Regions from separate parts of the Paenibacillus sp. lzh-N1 genome, predicted to be linked through region 4. Evidence: predicted binding sites of a transcription regulator. Region 4 holds the regulator's gene; each other region holds the start of a gene.
The links. The regulator Rex, encoded in region 4, represses fermentation and respiration genes when NADH is low (regulators of the CRP and FNR family bind a similar motif). The targets are predictions, from matches to a motif close to TTGTGAAATATTTCACAA.
Positions count from the first base shown of each region.

Region 1: a site for Rex is predicted at 1,816-1,833, ahead of C0638_RS09845 (formate/nitrite transporter family protein). Genes of this name have one in related genera too.
Region 2: a site for Rex is predicted at 2,283-2,300, ahead of nirB (nitrite reductase large subunit NirB). Genes of this name have one in related genera too.
Region 3: a site for Rex is predicted at 1,838-1,855, ahead of pflB (formate C-acetyltransferase). Genes of this name have one in related genera too.

Region 1 covers NZ_CP025696.1:2,162,590-2,166,898, reverse strand. The annotation lists gene C0638_RS09850 (molybdopterin-containing oxidoreductase family protein) at 1-539, opposite strand, end outside; gene C0638_RS09845 (formate/nitrite transporter family protein) at 896-1,741, opposite strand; gene C0638_RS09840 (FAD-dependent oxidoreductase) at 2,128-3,489, opposite strand; gene C0638_RS09835 (glutathione peroxidase) at 3,882-4,309, opposite strand, start outside.
Region 2 covers NZ_CP025696.1:997,394-1,001,702, forward strand. The annotation lists gene nirB (nitrite reductase large subunit NirB) at 1-2,176, opposite strand, end outside; gene C0638_RS04510 (spore germination protein) at 2,494-4,182, shown strand; gene C0638_RS04515 (GerAB/ArcD/ProY family transporter) at 4,208-4,309, shown strand, end outside.
Region 3 covers NZ_CP025696.1:3,953,165-3,957,473, forward strand. The annotation lists gene adhE (bifunctional acetaldehyde-CoA/alcohol dehydrogenase) at 1-1,677, shown strand, start outside; gene pflB (formate C-acetyltransferase) at 2,005-4,266, shown strand.
Region 4 covers NZ_CP025696.1:4,109,593-4,113,901, reverse strand. The annotation lists gene C0638_RS18640 (amidohydrolase) at 1-1,276, opposite strand, end outside; gene C0638_RS18635 (redox-sensing transcriptional repressor Rex) at 1,263-1,916, opposite strand; gene dinG (ATP-dependent DNA helicase DinG) at 1,944-4,309, opposite strand, start outside.

The DNA of each region.
Region 1 (4,309 bases), 1.9 Mb from region 4:
TTAAATCCCATAACGGATGCCCAGCCTTCATTCCCAGCCACACTGCAAATCGTCTGATCCAGTTGGCTTGAACCCAGCGCATTGAAAAAGCGACGATCCATTCCATCCACACTCAATACACCCATATTGCCATAAAAGCTGTAGGGGAGAATGGATTCCGGTCCATCCGTACGTATCAGCTCCTTGAACCGACCTGTAATGGTATCGACCGCCTCTTCCCAGCTAATTCGTTCAAACTTCCCTTCCCCTTTGGCGCCTACACGCTTCAACGGATAAAGCACCCGATCCGGATCATATACTCGCTCGGTCATATTCCGGACTTTGTTGCATATAGCCCCTTTGGTAATGGGATGATCCGGATTACCAGTCACCTTGACTATCTTTCCATTTTCCTTGTGAAGCAGGAGCCCACACGTATCCGGGCAATCCAACGGGCATACGGCCGGAAAAATACCGTTCTGCTGCTCCGTCATCCGCTGTCCTCCGTGTAAGTTGTGTTGAAGTGTGGCCTCAAGAGGCGCACTATTGCGGTGATCCATGGTGTTAATGCTCCTTTCCGTTACCGTTTCCAAAAATTACACTGTTCTTATCATATCTACAGCTTTGGCCTATGGCAAGAGAAGGATTTTACCACACAGCATCTCTCCAAAATATATAAAAATCCGCCTGCTGTATAGAGCAAAACGGATTTTAAAAATCATAATTATTTTTTTATCATTCTGTTTCATCATTACATACCCAGGGTAAAAGAGATCAAGGCATTATGGACGAGAGCACACTCATCCTCCATGCCAAATCATGGACCACTCCCAAAAAAATCCGCCATGACAGGTTTCGTTCCCCCGGGCCTGTCATGGCGGATTTGCTTTGTTCATTGCTTCATAAAGTAACGTGATTATGCATGATCACTCAACGGATTGGATGCAACGGAAGGAGTAATTTGAGATTCATTCACGGAATGTGTGTTGGTTTGAGTTTTTTTCAGATAGGCCAGCCAGTAGGCTCCAGCCACAAACAGACTGCCTCCTACCAAATTCCCCAACCAGACCGGAATGAAATTCATAACATACTCTGCCCACGAAAAATGACCTGCAAAAATAGCCGCCGGAATGAGAAACATATTGGCTACAACGTGCTGAAATCCAATAGCAACAAAGGCCATGGTCGGGAACCAAATTCCCATAATTTTGCCGCCGATGGAGTCTGTGCTATAAGCCATCCATACAGCCAGTGCTACGAGCCAGTTACATCCTATACCTGATATAAAAGACTGCAAAAAGCTTTCATGCAGCTTATGCCCTGCCATATCCACCACTTTATCCAGGTAAGGACCCGTTTCGGTCAAGCCCAGAACATGCCCGAAGAAAAATGCAACAAATAATGCACCTGCAAAATTACTGAGCGTAATAATCGCCAAATTACGAAGCATGGCTCCTGTCTTAATTCGTCCTGCCCATCTCGCCAAAGGCACTGCCATCATATTGCCGGTCAGCAATTCCCCACCAGCGATCAAAACTAACACCAGACCTACAGGGAACACCGCAGCTCCAATAAAGGTAGCAATGCTTCCCCATTCTTTAGGTGCACTTGCAATAACGCGTATATCCAGCAAAAACCCGAGTGCAATAAATGCACCTGCCAAAAATCCCAATACTACCGCCACAGTCCACGGGTTGTTCGCCTTGGCCACTCCTGTTTCCACCGTCTTTTCGGCAATTTGCCCCGGTTTATAGCTTGCCATCTGCCCCCGCTCCTTTAATATCTTTTAAACAAAATATTCTTCTTTTATATTTTATTTAAAATCAGTGATTTTGTTTGTGAAAAAAATCACTTTCTAAAGTGTAAAAAAAACAGCCCTTGGATAAAGGACTGTTTTTCTATTTTATTACATCTACTGCGCTACTACGCGCTTTACATTTAATTGTATTCTTCCTTTTCAACAGCTCTCAAGAACCAAAGAACTCCGCCCAGACCGACGGCTGCAACAACTACAAGAAAAAGGATATAAAACAAATCCATTATAAAGTCTCCCCCTAATCCTTATGCTCTCTATATTGTACTATAAGGATTCATCCGTACGCTTCAGATTGTTGACAAACTTATGAACAATGTCACAGACAAATCGAATTATACAGTAACTGGGTTCCGTTCGGATATTGTAGGCAATGCTTGCAAACCTGCCGCGTTTAGGAAATTCCAAGGCTTGTTATAGTGCGGCTGGAAGAAGAAATCGACAAAAGCCAACTGGTCAATGGTCATATGATTTTGAATGGCTACAGACAGCGTGTTAATGGATTGCGTCAAATCGACCTTCGACATAATTTGCGCCCCAACAATTCTCCGTGTCTCCTGCTCATATACAACCTTCAGCAATACCTTTTCAGAGGTTGGCATAAACTCAGGACGATAGCTGTCCTCAATGGTTACAGCTTCTACAGTCATCCCCTCGTCGGTTGCTGCGGCTTCTGTCATTCCTGTTCCCGCAATATTATCTTCGTAAATTTTGATACCCGAGGTTCCTTGTGTTCCCATGTAGGCAATGGTCGGCTGTACCAGATTGCGTGCCACCAGCGTCCCCATTCGAACCGCATTCGTCGCCAATGGGATATAAGCTGTTTTGCCAGTCGGATTATAACGAATTGCACAACTGTCGCCTGCTGCAAACACATCCGGGCAGCTACTTTGCATATAATTGTCCACAATGATCGCACCGTTAGGCAACATATCTACCTGACCTTTGAGCAGATCCGTTTGAGGTCGGAAACCGATACAGAGTATAACAAGCTCTGTTTCATACTCTCCTTTAGAGGTCACGACCTTACTTACTTTACCGTTAGTCCCCTCAAAACGACTTACTGTCTCGCCAAGTACCAGCTTAATGCCATGTTCTCTCAGGGAATTCTCAATCCGGTCTGTAAACTCATGGTCTAAATACTTATTCAATATACGATCAGCACTGTCGATCAGCGTTACGTTCTTACCGTTCATTTGAAAAGCTTCTACCAGTTCAACACCAATGTATCCAGCTCCGACGACTGTAATGTTCTGTACGTGCTGGGCTTTCTCAATGATTTCATTCGAATGATTATAGTTCTTGCAGAGCAAAATATGATCAAGTTCAATGCCTTCCAGCTTCGGAATAATTGGCCACGATCCAGTAGTCACAATCAATTTATCAAATGTGTCCGTAAATTCCTCACCTGTTTGGAGATTACGTGCATGCAGCGTTTTGCCGGCTGTATCCACACTCGTTACCTCATGAAGCATCTTGGTCACTACACCCATATCAGCCAGTTGATCTGGGGACGAATAAAACAATCCGTGCGGATCTTTGACGACACCACCTACGTACAGTGCAATACCACAAGATAAAAATGAAATATTGTCATTACGCTCATAAACCGTAATTTCGGCATCTGGATAACATTTAGCTGTGTTGACTATGGCTGCTGTACCTGCGTGTGTACATCCGATAACTGCTACTTTCATGTTGAATTCCTCCTTGGTGTGTGGGCATAAAATGTATAATAATTGTGAATACTTTCACTTAGGCAACTCGTTACTTCTTGTGATTTATTTCACTTCATGCACTTATTATAGTGTGATATTTTTCACATTACAATAGCTTTTTATGATATTCACAGTTTGTCCACATTTAAAAAGGTAAGGATGTCTGAGATCAGCCGTTTGCTGAAATCTTTTTTTGCTCCATTCAGTTTTCCCTGTCTACCCCCTGATTATGCCCTTGGAACAGACTTTCCACACGATGCGTCAATTCTTAGGTATATGCTCATTTAGAGAATAAAAAAAGGTCTGTTTCCCCTGAGACAGGCAGAAATCAGACCTTGTTTATACATATACTTTGGAATTACACGTAGCTATTATAACAACTGCTCAATGGCAGCTTTCATCGCTTCCGGTGACTCCTTAGGCTCAAAACGCCCCACAGGCACACCTTCACGATTCACAATGAATTTAGTAAAATTCCACTGAATTGTACCATCTTCCTGTTCTCCAGGCTGCTGCTTCTTCAAATATTCAAACAGAGCTGCTGTATCCGGTCCGTTCACATCCACTTTGGCGAATACCGGGAAATTAACCCCGTAATTCAATTGACAAAATTCAGCCGCTTCCTCGCTGCTGCCCGGCTCCTGACCGCCAAATTGGTTGCAAGGGAAGCCTAAAACAACGAGTCCTCGATCCTTATATTCGTCATAAAGCTTCTGCAAATCCCCATATTGCGGGGTAAGTCCGCACTTACTGGCGGTATTCGCAATAACCAGCACTTTACCTGTGAAAGTTTCCAGAG
Region 2 (4,309 bases), 2.5 Mb from region 4:
TCAGTTCAGCGTCGGTTTTTACTTTACAGAGTGAATCAGCCAACCGTGCTTTAATACCACCGTTTCCACCAATAAAGATCTCCCAGCCCCCATCGTTGCCTACGATTCCGATATCCTTCGTACATGATTCCGCACAGTTGCGTGGACATCCATTAACCGCTAGTTTGAATTTTGCCGGGAAATCCAATCGTTCGAATTTCCGTTCCAGTACTTCTCCCATTCCCATCGAGTCCTGTGTACCAAAACGACAAAATTGCGATCCAACACAGGTTTTCACCGTACGAAGTGACTTCGCGTACGCATATCCCGAAGGCATATCAAGTTCTTCCCACACTTTAGGCAGATCCTCTTTACGTACACCAATCAAATCCAGCCGTTGTCCCCCGGTTACTTTAACGACCTTAACGTTATATTTAAGCGATACATCAGCTATCTTCTTCAAATCTTCTGGAGTCGTTACCCCGCCGTACATTCTTGGCACCACTGTAAACGTTCCATCCTTTTGAATGTTCGCGTGCAATCGCTCATTTACAAACCGGGAATCTCCCTCATTTTCATAGGTATCAGGGTTAATCATACCCAAGTAATAATTCAGCGCCGGACGGCATTTGGAGCATCCTTCATCATTATGCCAGCCGAGTACATTCATCACTTCACGCGTAGTGGTCAGCCCTTTGGTTTTGATCGCTTCCACAATTTCGTCCCGACTCAATGTTGTACAGCCACATATTCCCTGCTTAGCTGATGTTTTGAAGCTGTCTCCAAGAACATATTGCAAAATTTGCTCAACGACCGGCTTACATCCTCCACAGGAGCGCGTTGCTCCGGTACATGCTTTAATTTCATCGACTGTGGTCAATCCATTTTCATTGATTGCTTCCACAATTGCCTTTTTAGTCACACCGTTACAACCGCAGACAATTTCATCGTCCGCCATCGTTTCAACGGATGACGTCTTCGCCCCGTGATTGCCGCATCCAGTACCCATGATCTGTCCATAGATCTCATCTGTCATTTCCGTTTGCTGACGCACATATTTTTGCAGACTAGCAGATTCACTCACATCGCCAAACAGTACAGTACCAACAATTTTATTATCACGAAGCAGTACCTTTTTGTATGTTCGCTTCCACTCATCCTTCGCTACAATCGCCGTATGTTCAGGTTGGGTTATGAATTCGCCAGCTGAGAAAACATCTACCCCTGAAATTTTAAGCTTGGTGGAAACTACCGATCCTGCATAGCCTTCAGTATCCACGCCTGCCAAATGCTTGGCAATCACACTTCCCTGTTCAAACAGCGGAGCTACCAGACCGTAGCAGATTCCACGGTGCTCAACACATTCCCCTACAGCGTATACATCCGGCATGGAGGTTCTCATGAAATCATCGACCACAATCCCGCGGTTCGTTTCCATACCACTTTCTTTAGCTACCTGGATATTAGGTTTAATCCCGACGGCCATTACAACCAAATCTGCTTCCAGCTCGCTTCCATCCGAGAAGCGCAGTCCTTGTACCCGATCTTGACCGTACACTTCCGCAGTTTGCATTTGCATAGCAAACTTGATTCCCTGACGTTCCAGTTCTGCTTTCAACATCGCAGAGGCTTCCCGGTCTAACTGACGTTCCATCAAATCTTCCATTAGATGAACGACCGTAACATCCATCCCGAGGTTGACCAGGCCTTTAGCTGCCTCCAGCCCCAATAGACCTCCGCCAATGACAGCGGCTTTTTTATAGGTCTTCGCTGCTTCCAGCATTGCCGAGCAATCGGCGATATCTCGGAAACCAATAACTCCCGGTAATTCTTTACCCGGAATAGGCAGAATAAACGATTGTGAACCAGTAGCCACCAAAGCCACATCGTAATCAATTTCCAGTCCGTCTTCGGTGTGAATCTTCTTGTGCTCACCGTCGATGCTTTTAACCATTTTTCCTGTATATAAAGTAATCCCTTGATCCGCATACCATTGCAAATCGTTCAGTATGATATCATCTATTGTTTTACTACCTTCCAACACATAAGAGAGCATGATCCTGTTATAGTTCGGATGCGGCTCACTTCCCAGGACTGTAATTTCATATTTATCTGTTAATTTTAAAATTTGTTCGACCGTATTGATACCAGCCATCCCGTTCCCTATAACCACAAGCTTCTTTTTACTGTTTATCATATACCGGTTCCTCCATTCATTCGACGCTACTTCCTATCCGACGACATCTCTACGTTTCTAATGAATATTGTTTATGCTTCTATTCTAATACAGCAGATAGGTCTATATGTGATTTCGATCACAATGTAGTTAAAATTATGAATATTTAGGGATTTCCCTATTCTATTTCAAGGGATTAAGGTAAGGACCGGAAATCATAGCAGTGTCATCGAAAGAATCTTTCCAATTCATGCGTAAATACAACCGTTATAAGGAATACTTTATGAACAACTTGTATCTTATGGGAAAACGAATTGAATTGTTTGGAGGTAATCAGCATGTGGTCTAAAATCATTTCTTATCTTCCTAGCTGGAGTACACTCTTTCAAGCTGGCCTCGCGTTGATTATTCCTTTAGGAATTTATTATATAAACACCTCGATTTATTCGTTTGTCGGCAGTAAGGGAGCCAAATCCAAACACTCTTCCAGTCATCCGCTCTCTAATAAACATAACGAAGGGCACATGGATCAGCAGCATGAACCGAGCTCTAAAATTACAGGAAATTATGATTCCGACTTACAGGCAATTCGTGAAGCTATTGGCGAAAATAGTGATGTGCATTTTCGTGAGTTTGTGGTGAAGAAATTTCATGTTCGGTCCGTGTTAGTCTTCATAGAAGGTATGCAGGATGAAAAGCTTATGAGCAAGCAGGTATTGGAGGTCTTGATGTTTGAAGGCCAGCAGCAGGGTCAGGATCAGCAGGAACAACCGGAAGGTATAAGTAATTCTTTTATAAAAGAAAGCCTGATGCCACTTACGCAAATTAGTGAAGTTACCCGTATGGAGGAACTGTACGAGTTCATCCTTTTAGGTCATACCGCCCTATTAATTGAAGGAATGAAGGAAGCGCTACTGGTGGGCCCTCCTAATGGCGCTATTCGCTCCGTCAATGAACCAACCTCTGAAGCATTGCTTCGGGGTCCCAGAATCGGTTTTACGGAAGTATTGAGTGAAAACACTTCGATGCTTCGACGCCAGGGTTTAAATAAAAGTCTGGAAATGAAGAAATTCCAAGTGGGCAGCAGAATCAAAAAAGATCTTGTTATCGCGTATATAAAGGATATTGTGAATCCGGACCTTCTTGAAGAAGTAAGCCGCAGAATATCAAAAATAGACATGGATTTTTTACCTGAATCCGGGTATGTGGAACAACTCATCGAAGACAATTATTTAAGTCCGTTCCAACAGGCTCATAATACAGAGCGTCCTGACCGTGTTATTAATGCTTTGTTGGAGGGAAGAATAGCGATCTTACTAGATGGTACTCCCTTTGCACTTATTGTCCCGGTGACCTTCAGTATGCTGCTTCAATCTCCCGAGGACTATTATGAGCGGTGGATTCCAGGAACACTTTTACGTTTGCTGCGGTTTAGCGGGGCGTTTATAGCGCTTATGGGGCCCGCTTTGTACATCTCTTTTATATCGTTTCATCCCGGTTTAATTCCAACCAAGCTGGTCATTAGCATTATCGGAACCCGTCAAGGCGTCCCTTTCCCATCGGTCATAGAGGTCCTGATTTTGGAAACCTCTATCGAAATTTTACGGGAGGCTGGCATTCGCCTGCCCAAACCCATTGGCCCTGCGATGGGCATTGTGGGAGGCTTGGTCATCGGTGATGCTGCTGTCAATGCGGGCATCGTTAGCCCCTTCCTTGTGATTGTAGTTGCAGTTACTGCCATTTCATCGTTTTCGATACCAACATATAGTGCGGGCATTACCCTTCGCCTTTTGCGTTTTGTCGGAATGTTCTTTGCAGCAATGCTGGGCATGTTTGGAACCATATTGTTCTTTCTGCTAATTTGTATCCATCTGACGAAGTTGAACAGCTTTGGTGTACCCTATGTAACTCCCTTCTCTCCCATGCGCCTAAGCGATTGGAAGGATCTGTACATCCGGGCTCCTCTATCTCTAATGAAGCGAAGACCTGTCATGATGAAAACACAGCAACGCAAGCGTAGATCATGATGCCCAATATGAAGGAGGAGCTACTGTGTTTAGACGCTCTGATGATAAAATCACAACTAAGCAGACGGCTGTATTCCTGACCAATACCGTATTGGGCGCAGGAATCTTGACACTGCCGAGAGGTGTA
Region 3 (4,309 bases), 160 kb from region 4:
GTAAAAATAGCTGAAATGAGCGGCATTACAGTACCGGCAGGAACAAAAATTTTGGTCGCTGAAATTGAAGGAGTAGGAACCAAATTCCCATTATCTGCGGAAAAATTGAGTCCGGTATTGGCTTGCTACAAAGTGAAAAATGCAGAGCAAGGTATCCAACGTGCTGCTGAAGTTGTAGAGTTCGGCGGTATGGGTCACTCGTCAGCTATCCATTCGCAAGATGAGGACGTTATCGCTCGCTTTGCAAACCGTTTGCAAACAGGTCGTATCATTGTAAATGCACCTTCCACACATGGTGCAATCGGTGATATTTACAACACCAACCTTCCTTCGTTGACACTTGGTTGCGGTTCGTACGGTCGTAACTCGACTTCGTCGAACGTATCTGCAGTTAACTTGATTAATGTGAAAAGGGTGGCGAAACGGACGGTGAATATGCAATGGTTCAAAGTACCTTCCAAAATTTATTTTGAGAAAAATTCGACACAGTATCTTGCTAAAATGCCTGATATCACACGTGTAGCCATTATCACTGACCCTATGATGGTGAAACTCGGATATGTGGACCGCGTCATTCATTATTTGCACCAGCGCCAAACACCAGTTGCGATTGAAGTGTTCTCTGAAGTTGAGCCAGATCCATCGACAGTTACGGTAGAACGTGGTACTGAAATGATGAGACGTTTCCAACCGGATTGCATCATCGCACTCGGCGGCGGTTCGCCAATGGATGCTGCTAAAGGCATGTGGATGTTCTATGAATATCCGGATACTGATTTCAATAACTTGAAGCAAAAATTCATGGATATTCGTAAACGGATTTACAAGTACCCACGTCTGGGTCAAAAAGCACAATTTGTAGCTATCCCTACAACCTCGGGTACAGGTTCGGAAGTCACATCGTTTGCAGTAATTACAGACAAAAACCTGGGCAACACGAAGTATCCGCTGGCTGACTATGAGTTGACTCCTGATGTGGCAATTATTGACCCTGTGTTTGTATATTCGCTGCCTAAAACAGCTGTAGCCGATACAGGTATGGACGTTCTGACACATGCTATCGAGGCTTACGTGTCTGTAATGGCCAATGATTACACAGATGGTCTGGCAATTAAAGCCATTCAACTGGTATTCCAATACCTGGAGCAATCGGCTCTGATCGGCGACAAGTTGGCTCGCGAAAAAATGCATAATGCTTCTACACTTGCAGGTATGGCGTTTGCTAATGCATTCTTGGGTATTAACCACAGTCTTGCACATAAATGGGGCGGACAATACCATACGGCGCATGGCCGCACGAATGCTATCTTGCTGCCGCACGTTATTCGCTATAATGCGAAAAAACCGACAAAATTTGCTTCGTTCCCTAAATATTCGCACTTTGTTGCGGATGAGCGTTATGCAGAAATTGCACGCATACTGGGACTGCCTGCACGTACCACTGAAGAAGGGGTTAACAGCTTAATTGACGCGATCCGTAAGTTGAACAAAACACTCGGTATCGAGGAATCGTTCCAACAACTCGGATTCGATCCAAAAGACTTTGAATCACGTGTAGATTATCTGGCTGACCGCGCTTTTGAGGATCAATGTACAACTGCAAATCCAAAGCTGCCGCTGGTTACTGAATTGGCTGATGTATACCGCAATGCCTTCTACGGACGCTTTGATCAATAATATAATAGTATGAAGAGGCTTGTAACAAAGCATTTTCCTATACAATACCAATGCAGGCTCTCTATATAGAGGGCCTCTTGGTTTGGGAAGGGAGGTGAGCGGCGAGGCTGAAGGTATAGGCGTGAAGCTAGGGAAAATAAAGTGATATAAATCACTCATATTGTGATTTATGTCACATACTACACTCTATCATTATTCTACAATAAGAGTGTAAGAAAGGTCCCGACACTGAGCGTAAGGCATCGGTGAAAAGGCCGGGCTCAAGAAATAGTTTAAACGTGAAAAAAATCACAAGTCCGGAAGACCAAACAATTTGGAGGGATTTACATGTCGGTGATTGAGAGAGAATTACAAGAGCAACAATCTGGCTGGAGAGGTTTTAAAAAAGGAAAATGGACTAGAGAAGTTAACGTCAACGATTTTATTGAAACCAATATCTCACCTTATGTTGGCAATGAAGAATTTTTGGTTGGTCCTACCGCCAATACAACTGCATTGTGGGAAATTGTATCTGATCTTACTAAAAAAGAGTTGGCAAACGGCGGCGTGCTTGATGTAGACGTAAATACGCCATCCACCATTATTTCACATAAACCGGGCTATTTGGACCGGGACAAAGAACAAATTGTCGGTGTACAAACAGATGCTCCATTCAAACGTTCTTTGCAGCCGTTTGGTGGAATTCGGATGATGATCGACGCTTGCAAAGCCTATGGTTTTGAAGTGCCACAAAGCATTGTTGACATTTTCACTCATATTCGTAAAACGCACAACCAAGGTGTATTTGACGCTTATACAGATGAAATGAGAGCAGCTCGTAAAGCTGGTATCATTACTGGTTTGCCAGATGCATACGGTCGTGGTCGTATAATCGGTGACTATCGTCGCGTAGCTCTGTATGGTGCAGACTTCTTGATCCAAGATAAAAAACTTCAATTGAAAAGCCTTGAAGTTGATTCCATGGAAGAAGACGTAATCCGTCTACGTGAAGAAATTTCTGAACAAATTCGTGCCTTGAATGAATTGAAACAAATGGCTGCTGAGCACGGTTTTGATATTTCTAAACCAGCTAACAATGCAAAAGAAGCTTTCCAATGGGTATATTTTGGATATCTCGCAGCGATTAAAGAACAAAATGGTGCAGCAATGTCCTTGGGACGTGTATCTTCATTCCTTGATATCTATACTCAACGTGATCTTGAGGAAGGTACGATGAACGAAGAACAAGCTCAGGAACTGGTCGATCATTTTGTTATGAAACTGCGTATTGTTAAGTTCCTGCGTACACCTGACTACAACGAACTGTTCAGTGGTGACCCAACTTGGGTAACAGAATCCATTGGTGGTATGTCTGTCACTGGAGAAACTCGTGTTACCAAAAACAGCTTCCGCTTCTTGCACACACTGTACAACTTAGGACCTGCTCCAGAGCCTAACTTGACTGTACTGTGGTCAGAAAAACTGCCTGAGGGCTTTAAAAAATATTGTGCAAAAGTTTCTATTGAAACTAGCTCCATTCAATATGAAAATGACGATTTGATGCGTCCAATCTACGGCGATGATTATGGTATTGCTTGTTGTGTATCCGCCATGAGAATTGGTAAACAAATGCAATTCTTTGGTGCTCGTGCCAACTTGGCAAAAGCTCTGCTGTATGCCATTAACGGTGGTAAGGATGAAAAATCCGGCGTTCAAGTAGGACCTGAGTTCCCAGCCATTACAAGCGAAGTGCTGGATTACGAAGAAGTGTTGAGCCGTTTCAAACCTATGATGGAATGGCTGGCAAAACTGTACATGAACACTTTGAATGTTATTCACTATATGCATGATAAATATAGCTACGAACGCATTGAAATGGCGTTGCATGACCGTGATATTCTTCGTACCATGGCTTGTGGTATTGCGGGTCTGTCAGTTGCTACCGACTCCTTGAGCGCCATTAAATATGCAAAAGTTAAACCAATTCGTAACGAAAAAGGAATTGCTGTTGACTTTGAAATCGAAGGCGAATACCCTTGCTACGGTAACAACGATGACCGCGTAGATACTATCGCTGTAGAACTGGTAGAAAGCTTCATGAGCATGATCCGCAAACATAAAGCTTATCGTAATGCGGTTCCTACTCAATCAGTACTGACTATTACTTCCAACGTGGTATATGGTAAGAAAACAGGTACAACACCTGATGGACGTAAAGCAGGCGAACCGTTCGCACCAGGTGCAAACCCGATGCATGGTCGTGATAAAAAAGGTGCTCTGGCCTCTCTGAGTTCCGTAGCCAAATTGCCTTATGAACACAGCTTAGATGGTATTTCGAATACCTTCTCTATCGTGCCTAAAGCACTGGGTAAAGAAGAAGAAACACGCAAAACAAACCTTGTTTCGATGATGGATGGCTACTTTGGAAGCCACGCTCATCATCTGAACGTCAATGTGTTTGCTCGTGAACAACTATTGGATGCAATGGAACACCCAGAAAACTATCCACAACTTACGATTCGTGTTTCCGGCTATGCCGTTAACTTTATCAAGCTGACTCGTGAGCAACAATTGGATGTTATTAACCGTACTTTCCACGGTACAATGTAAACAAGTTTTACAATACCCAATATTACAATGACGCACGCATAGC
Region 4 (4,309 bases):
CGGCTTGTGCCTCATGTTTGATACGTTCCTCGTCCATCGTCAGGCATTCGCCGTTTTTCACAACCTGTCGACCGTCTACCCACACATGAGCCACGTCTTTGGCACTTGCAGAGTATACGGCATGGGAAATAAGATCTGTACGCGGCAAGAAATGGGCCTGATTCAGATCTAGCGCGATAAAGTCAGCCTTGTTGCCTGCTGCCAGCGTTCCTACTTCTTTTAAACCAATCGACTTTGCACCATACTCTGTTGCCAGACGCAGTGCTTCATTTGCAGGAACTGCTGTTGGGTCGCCAGATACTCCCTTGTGAATGAGTGCCGCCAGACGCATTTCCTCGAACATATCCAGGTTATTATTGCTGGCAGGACCGTCTGTTCCAAGAGAAACAGTAACTCCTGCACGCAGCAATTCAGGCACTCTAGCTACACCACTTGCCAGCTTCAAGTTGCTGCCTGGATTATGTGAAACCGCCACACCTCGTTCCGCTAATAAAGCTATCTCTTCGTCGTTCAAGTGTACGCCGTGGGCAACAAGTGAAGGGCGGGAGAAAAAGCCAAGCTTATCTAAGTGTGCAACTGGACGCAAACCGTAGTCGCGTACGTTTTGCTCAACTTCGGCGATCGTCTCGGACATGTGCGTATGCAATGGTAAATCGAGATCATGTGCTGCTTGAACAAATTTCTCAATAAACGCTGGCGGGCATGTGTATGGGGCATGCGGAGACATCATCGTTGTGATACGTCCGTCTGCTTTTCCATGCCAGTTACGGGCAAAAGTCACGGCCTCAGCCAGCTTGATCCGCTGTTCTTCTTCTGAACAGAGTCCAATGGCTCCACGCATCAAACTTGCACGGATGCCCGACTCTTCAGCTACACGTGCCACCTCATCCATATGATCGTACATATCCAGGAAAGTTGTGGTTCCACCTTTCAGCATTTCCAGCACTGACAAGGATGTTCCCCAATACACATCCGTAGATGTAAACTTGGCTTCCATAGGCCACATTTTTTCCTGAAGCCAGACTTGAAGTGCCAAGTCATCTCCATACCCTCGCAGCAGAGACATCGCCGCATGACCATGAGTATTAATCAGACCAGGCAAAAACAATAACCCGTTACCGTCGATTGCTTCCGTCTCTTCCTCACCCGGAGGCAGAGTCTCGCCAATGTAAGTAATACGGCTATCCTCCACAATCATAAAACCATGGATTACCCCAGCTTCAGGTCCATTCACGGCAAAAGAACCGTTTTTAATCATCCATTTATTCACTGTCATATTGTGCTTCTTCCTTTCCGTCCTCCAGGTAATAAGCGAGGCTAAGCAAATCAGTTGTAAAGTCTGTGGCATGTATCCGAATGTTAGCCGGTGCCTTGAGAATGATAGGTGCAAAGTTTAAAATCGCTCCAATTCCACTCTCAATGAGCCTATCAGCTACGTGTTGTGCCTCAAAATCAGGTACAGTAATAATCCCGATTCGAATATTTTTTTCTTTTACAGTCGTTTCCAATTCATCCATCGGCTGAACGACTAAGGTATTGATTCTGGTCCCAACCTTATCCGGGAACGCATCAAATACCGCCACAATCTTCATATTGTCTTTTAAATAAGCGTTATAGTTTGATAGGGCTTGACCCAGATTACCCGCTCCGACCAATACCACATTAATTTGCTGGTCGATTTTCAGGATATGGCGTATTTTCTCAATTAGATAAGAAACATCGTAACCGATACCCTTCCGACCAAAATCGCCAAAATAGGCAAGATCTTTACGAATTTGGGCTGGATTTAAATCTAACCTCTGTCCCAGCTCTTGAGAAGAGACCGTAGCCACCTCCCGTTTGTGCAGTGCATTCAGATAACGTAAATATACGGGTAATCTCCGTACGACAGCCTCTGAAATTTTATCTGATTTCATACTTGCTCCCCCTAATTGTAACGGACTTTAGGTGTCCGTCCGTTGTGCCTCTGTCTCCGGGGCGGATTGGAGCCATTCGGCGATGCGGGGCACCATTTGCTCCGATGGCATATGCTCCATTTTTGGTCCCGGTAACGAGTACAAAAAGTGCTTTCCATAATAGGATTCGATCACACGCGTATCGTAAACGATAACGACTCCGTGGTCGCTCGCTGTACGTACCAATCGTCCAAATCCCTGTTTGAAGCGAATAACTGCTTGTGGTACAGACAGCTTCATAAATGGATTCTTCTTCTGCTGCTGCAGCAGCTCGCTTTTTGCCTCCAGTAACGGGTGATTGGGCGGTTGAAACGGCAAGCGAACGATGGCCAGACAAGTCAAAGCCTTCCCTGGAATATCAACGCCTTCCCAGAAGCTGCTGGTTCCCAGCAATACAGAAGCCTTGGCTTCCTGAAAACGACGGGTTAGCTTGCTGCGGCTCCCACTGTCTACACCTTGTCCTAACACGGTAATATCGCTGGATGCTAACGCCTCTTTGAGTGGCTCATACACTTGCCGGAGCATCCGATAGGAAGTAAACAGAACAAGCATTCTCCCCCGCGTCGCCTGGGCAGTCGCTCCTAGAGAGCTAACGAGCATCTCTACAAAATGTGCATCCCCTACACTGCCCTTCACACTCGGAAAGTCTCGCGGAATGACCAGCAACACCTGATCCCTGTAATTAAAAGGTGATGGGAGCTGTGACGTCATTAATCGTCCTTGATCCGCTGCCTCCTGCAAGCCGAGTTGATCGGTCATGTACTGAAACGACTTATCTACCGATAAAGTAGCAGATGTCAGAATAATACTTCTTTTTTTGTCAAAAAACATTTCTTTCAACTGGCGGCTCACATCGACGGGCACTGCATAAAATTGCAATGATTTACTACGGAATTGCCCACTCGCTTCGAGCCAATATACGGTTGTTTCATCATCGAGTCGTATAAAGAAGCGCAAATTTTCCCTAATCCCCGCCAAATCCTTAAGCAGACCCGTGATATCTGTAATGAGACTATCCGCCGCATAATCGTCGTGTTCTTCCTTGACATCCAGCATCAGCTTGTCGCCCTTGCGCAAAATTTCACTCAACGTTACATAAAGCTGATTTTCCAACGCCGCCGCATGATCCCACTTTGCAGGCTTGGCCGACGGTTTGAGACGCGAAGAAAATTGCCCCGTTTCACCCGGTGTGGCATCAGACCGCTCTGGCAACATACCAAACAACTTATCGCTTAGCAGGTCCCAAGTTTCCTTAACCTCTAACACGAGTGGGTACAGCTGATCAATGGTCGAGGCCCATTCCGTCGACTTCTCATGCCCCGACTTTGCCAACTGCTGACGTAACGAAGGCAATTGTCCGTTCTTACTGTCCTTGAACAATCGAGTCAGCGTATGCACGAGTGTGAAATATTTCATATGCATGCCCAGGTGCTTACCGGCTACTTCCTCTAGATGATGTGCTTCATCAATGACCAGATGTTCATAGCTGGGCAATAGCTGGTGACTTGCTTTGACGTCGGTGAACAGCTTGGAGTGATTCGTTATAACCACATCCGCTGTTCCTGCTTCATGACGTGCACGATGATAGTAGCATTTGCGGAACCATGGGCAAGAACGACCAAGACAGGACTCGGAATCACTAGCTACTGTTTCCCAGAAATCCCCTCCACGGTTGCTCAGGTTTAGTTCCTCATCATCACCGGTTTCTGTCAGAGTCAGCCAGACAATCATTTGAGCCGCTGTAATCAAGTCTTCCTTTGGTGTCGCGAAGTCTCTTCTGTTTATTTTATGTTCAAACTTACGCAGACACAAATAATGCCCCCGACCCTTAAAAATGGCAGCCCGGAACGGGAACGGAATCACTTTTGTCAGCATCGGAATATCACGCTCTCGCAATTGCTCCTGCAGATTAATGGTATGCGTGCTTACTGTGACCCTCTGCCCATATTTTACACTGTGGTACAGTGACGGAAGCAAATAGCCTAGGGACTTCCCTGTTCCTGTACCCGCCTCGATCAACAAATGCTTATCTTGAGTCAGGGCTTGATTTACACCCTCAATCATTTGTGTTTGCGCCTCGCGCTCCTCATATTGGCTCAAGGATGAACGCAAATTGTCCCGCACATCATCCATATACTCCTCAAAGGAAACGCCTGAGAGTGGATTCGGATCATCTTCTCTTCGTGGAGTAGCCAGTTCGGTCCAATCTTCCACTTTAAGCGCAAGCTGACGAAAAAACTGATGTTTCTCCAAATCCTGAATAGGGTCTAGCTCTTTCTCTTCTCGTATGCCGTCAAGAAACCAACCCAGGTCACTGTCTTCCTCTGCGAACAAATCGCTGAGCCGCTGTATCG